Regions from separate parts of the Petralouisia sp. genome, predicted to be linked through region 2. Evidence: a T-box and tRNA genes for the amino acid it is inferred to sense, from the RefSeq annotation. Region 2 holds a T-box; the other holds one or more tRNA genes.
The links. A T-box is a leader RNA that pairs with one kind of tRNA and senses whether it is charged. The one in region 2 lies ahead of pheS (phenylalanine--tRNA ligase subunit alpha), so its partner is inferred to be a tRNA-Phe.

Region 1 (2,464 bases), on a different contig from region 2:
CGCCCGGTCTTCCAACTGCTGCACCAGGATGGACGACTGCGGCCCATATGTAAATTTCGGCAGCCTTACATAATTAAATTTATAACAGTTCTTCAGCCGGATTTCCAATGTTTTTCCCCGGTAATTCTCCTGAACCGGAATAAAATTCCAACAATTTCCGGGGGTTTTGCTTTTCACATACTTCGGCACTTTTTTCTGATAAACCAACTGGCTTTCTACATATGCTTCCACTTCTTGGTGCGTTGTAAAAAAGCCGATGGAACTGGCATTGTCAGCTTCTTCTCCCAGTTCCTTTCTCAGCACAATTTCTTTTCTGTCTCCGGATACCTCAATCAAATCCGGAAGCTTCCGGTATTCCCTGCTTCCCTCTTCCGTCACGCAGCTCCAGTTTTCATTATAGGAAATATTTCCGGTTCTGTTCTTCCCCCCGTCATTTACTCTGTAAAAACAAATCACCAATAGTACAAAGAGAACCGCAATTGCTATTTCTGTCAAATGCATCTTTAAAAGCTTCATTTCTTCTCCTTCCATCCCCATTAAGTCCCCGTCAGTCCTCAGGGCTTATTTTATCATAAATCAGAGAAAAGTGGAATAGCGAAACGCATTTGTATTTCTTAATTAATTTAAAAAAGCCTTCGGTATATCCGAAAGCTTCTTCGTGAGAGCGATAGACGGGGCTCGAACCCGCGGTCTCGACCTTGGCAAGGTCGCGCGTTACCAACTACGCCACTATCGCAGAAGCGGGTGATGGGAATCGAACCCACGTATCTAGCTTGGAAGGCTAGTGTTCTACCATTGAACTACACCCGCAGAACAATATATGATTCAGTCCTAGTGCCCAGTTCCGGAATCGAACCAGAGACACGAGGATTTTCAGTCCTCTGCTCTACCAACTGAGCTAACTGGGCTTGCTGTTTTCCAACAACGATATTATTCTAACCGCTTATTGCCAAAATGTCAATACCTTTTTTCATTTTTTTATATTTTTCTTCCCCGGGGAACATCCGCCGGGGAAGAACGTTTATGCGCTCTACGGCTGTTTGCCGATATACGCAAGAATACCGCCGTCCACATACAGGATATGTCCGTTCACAAAATCGGAGGCGTCAGAAGCCAGAAATACCGCCGGGCCCGCAAGATCCTCCGGATTCCCCCATCTTGCCATAGGCGTTTTGGCAATGATAAACTGATCAAAGGGATGCCTGCTTCCGTCCTCCTGTCTCTCGCGAAGGGGAGCGGTCTGGGGAGTGGCAATGTATCCCGGCCCGATTCCGTTGCACTGGATGTTATACTGGCCGTACTCTGAAGCAATATTTTTGGTAAGCATTTTCAGTCCGCCCTTTGCCGCTGCATAAGCAGACACCGTCTCGCGGCCCAGCTCGCTCATCATGGAACAGATATTGATGATCTTTCCATGGCCTTTGGCAATCATATCCGGAATGACAGCTTTCGCCATAATAAACGGCGCGTTTAAGTCAATGTCAATCACCTGGCGGAATTCCTCTGCGCTCATCTCCGTCATGGGGATTCGCCTGATAATCCCCGCGTTGTTTACTAAAATATCAATGACTCCCAGTTCTTCCTTAATGGAAGCCACCATCTCCGTCACCTGTTCTTCCTTTGTAACATCACAGATATATCCCCTGGCGCCGATCCCCTTCGCCTGATAGTCTGCCAGAGCCTTCTCCATATGCTCTGTTCCCCGGCAGTTAAAGGCAATCTTCGCTCCCGCCTGCGCCATTGCCTCAGCCATTGCGAAACCGATTCCGTAAGCGCCTCCTGTTACAAGCGCAACCTTTCCTTCCAGTGAAAATTTTTCCGTTATGCCCATGTTTCTTCCTCCTGACATTCAGTTCCTATTTTTCCGTTCCATATACAATCAACTGGGACAAAGCCGGAAACGGCGAGGTTCCCTCTGCTTTCTTAAGTTCCGACAATTCCAGCCAGTCAATCTCTTTTTTCTCAAAGCACGCTTCCTGTCCATGTCCGCCCTGTTCCCAGTGAAGAATCAGCTCACTGCCGTCTGAAAATGTAAGTTTTCCCTGGTTCCACCAGTTATCATGGGGAAAATCCGCCCGCAGATGGACAACAATTCTGTCAGTTACCACTGTTCTTCCGAAGTCCAGCCGCCAGCACGCATCCTCTCTCCGATTAATACCCCAGGACTGATAAGGCCAGTTTCCGTGGCTTTCAGGCGCAATCACCCCGTCAATGGCGTTCATCGCCGCAAATACAGATTCCCCTCTGGTCTCTACGTTTGCCGACGCATGGGGAAAACAATTCTCTCCGCCATGCTGATCGTTCACATTCTCAGACAGGTTGCGGTAGCATTGAGATTCGAATTCCCGCGCCTTCCGAATGCTGATCAGATGACAGTCTCCGGCAAATGCCTTGGGCGACAGATTCAGCCTGCGTTCTTCAAAGGGAATCTCATATATGACTGTTCCCGTCAGATACACCATAG
Region 2 (2,464 bases):
ATCCTCTTCAAAAATGTAGATGCCCGATTCCGGCGCTTCCGGGTACATATCCCGGTTGGAGCCCAGTTCTTCAATGGAGCACATCATGCCGTTTGAGGGCACGCCCCTTAATTTTCCCTTTTTGATTTTAATTCCGCCGGGCGTTTTCTTTCCGTCATGGCCTCCTGCCACCCGGCCGCCGTCTAAGACCACCGGAACCTTCTGGCCTTCCTTTACATTGGGGGCGCCGGTGACAATCTGAATCTCTTCCCCGGTTCCCACATCCACCTGGCAGACAACCAGTTTATCTGCATCGGGATGCTTCTCGATTTTCTTAATCTGGCCGATGATAATTTTCTCCAGATCTGCGTCCAGCTTCTCATACCCTTCCACCTTGGAACCGGAAAGGGTCATTGCGTCCATGTATTCCTGGGCCGTCACGTCCAGCTCCGGCACATATGCTTTCACCCATGATAATGATGTATTCATAACGATTGATTCCTTTCTGTTTTTAATCTATAAAGAGTTCCCTCTAAAACTGTTTTAAAAAACGGTCGTCATTTTCATAAAGCAGGCGCATGTCGTCAATTTCATATTTCAGCAGCGCAATACGCTCCAGACCCATTCCAAATGCAAAACCGGAATACTCCTCCGGATCAATCCCGCTCATTTTCAGCACTCTGGGATGCACCATTCCGCAGCCTAAAATCTCAATCCAACCGGAGCCTTTGCAGAACCGGCAGCCTTTTCCGCCGCATTTAAAACAGGTGACGTCCACTTCCGCACTGGGTTCTGTAAAGGGGAAATGATGGGGCCGGAATTTCACTTTTGTTTCCGCTCCGAATAACTGTCTGGCAAATTCCGCCAGAGTTCCTTTTAAATCGGCAAAGGTGATATGCTTATCCACCACCAGTCCTTCCACCTGATGAAAGGAGGGGGAATGGGTCGCGTCTACCTCGTCGGAACGGAACACACGGCCCGGCGCAATCATGCGGATGGGCAGCTTCCCTTTTTCCATCTCACGCACCTGCACCGGCGAGGTCTGGGTGCGCAGCAGAATCTTGTCATTGATATAAAAAGTGTCCTGCTCATCTTTGGCCGGATGGTTTGCCGGAATATTCAGCGCTTCGAAGTTGTAGTAATCGTATTCCACTTCCGGGCCTTCCACAACTTCATAGCCCATGCCCACGAAAATCCGCTCCACTTCCTCCAGCGCAATGGTGTTGGGATGGCGGTGGCCCACACGGTTCTTCTTTGCCGGAAGCGTCACATCAATCACTTCCTGCTGCAGCCTCAGTTCCCGTTCCGCCGCCTCTAATTTGGCCTTTGTCTCCTCAATCAGCCGTTCAATGCTTTCTCTGGTGTCATTCACCAACTGTCCCACAACAGGGCGTTCTTCGGGAAGAACATCCTTCATGCCCTTCAATACGGCTGTCAGTTCTCCTTTTTTGCCCAGAAACGCAACTCTTACCTCATTTAATTTCGCCAGTCCATCAGAATTCTGGATTTCACGGACTGCTTTTTCCCTAATCTGCTCCAGTTTTTCTTTCATTCTCATTCTCCTTTCATTGCCGCTGCAATGCGGTAATTGTCTTTATTACTCCGGCGGTTAAATATCGCAGTAGATTACGCTGAACAAATAAAATGCTGTGATATTTAACCGCCGGAGTAATATCTTACAGAATTTTCTCATAAGACAAAAAAGCCCCTATGCCTAAGCATAGGGACGAAAAGTTCCGTGGTACCACCCTGTTTCTCAAGAATTCCTGTTTCTGACAAACAATCCTTCTCAAGCACTCCTTCTGCGTAACGTGCAGGAAACGTCACGTCCTACTGGGGAACACTCCCGGTTCAGACGTACAGCTCCGGCGGGAAATTCGATTGCTGCCTTTTCTTAAGAGGGCTTACAGCCGGCGGCCCTCTCTCTCTTTAAGCAGTGCAGTTCTCTACTGGACACCTTCATCGCTTTTCACTGGAAACCATTCTAACACGGGCTTTCAAAAACTGCAAGAAGTTTTTTCAAAAAATATCAGCTGACAAAGCTGATGGATACCACTTTGCCGTTTTTCAGTTTAAAAATAACTTCCAGGCCGTTGGCATTTCTGCACAGCGCCTTTCCCTCCTTACTGGAAATTCTGTATCGGCCATGCTCCGCAGAGCCGTAGAATTTGAATTTTTTATCCAGTGGGAAAGTCCTCGTTTTCCTGGGGCAGTATTTTGCCTTTTTGCCGTATAACTGGCTCTCCTTCGGCGCGGAACGAAGGGAGCCTGTGACAATTACCTTGTTCTTTTTCAAGGCGATTTTGGAAACTGCCGGGCCTCCGGTATAGGCATATTTCGTATGGTTTGCACTGTAAAAAATAATGCTGTCTTTGACCTTTACTGTCTTTTTGGCGCTCCATGCGCCGTAATAGGTTTTTCCCTTTACTTTTCCGTAAATTCTTGCACGGACATAGTATTTTTTATTATTTTTTAATTTTTTGAT

Region 1: it encodes a tRNA-Phe, which carries the amino acid that the T-box ahead of pheS (phenylalanine--tRNA ligase subunit alpha) is inferred to sense. The anticodon was not compared.

What each region holds. Positions count from the first base shown of each region.
Region 1 covers NZ_JBQIOP010000035.1:27,674-30,137, forward strand. Annotated here, with positions in the region: gene ACTO17_RS13775 (GGDEF domain-containing protein) at 1-516, opposite strand, end outside; tRNA gene ACTO17_RS13780 (tRNA-Gly) at 664-736, opposite strand; tRNA gene ACTO17_RS13785 (tRNA-Gly) at 740-810, opposite strand; tRNA gene ACTO17_RS13790 (tRNA-Phe) at 836-908, opposite strand; gene ACTO17_RS13795 (gluconate 5-dehydrogenase) at 1,031-1,831, opposite strand; gene ACTO17_RS13800 (carbohydrate-binding protein) at 1,857-2,464, opposite strand, start outside.
Region 2 covers NZ_JBQIOP010000016.1:75,036-77,499, forward strand. Annotated here, with positions in the region: gene pheT (phenylalanine--tRNA ligase subunit beta) at 1-468, opposite strand, end outside; gene pheS (phenylalanine--tRNA ligase subunit alpha) at 512-1,531, opposite strand; T-box leader at 1,699-1,951, opposite strand; gene ACTO17_RS08335 (bacterial Ig-like domain-containing protein) at 2,009-2,464, opposite strand, start outside.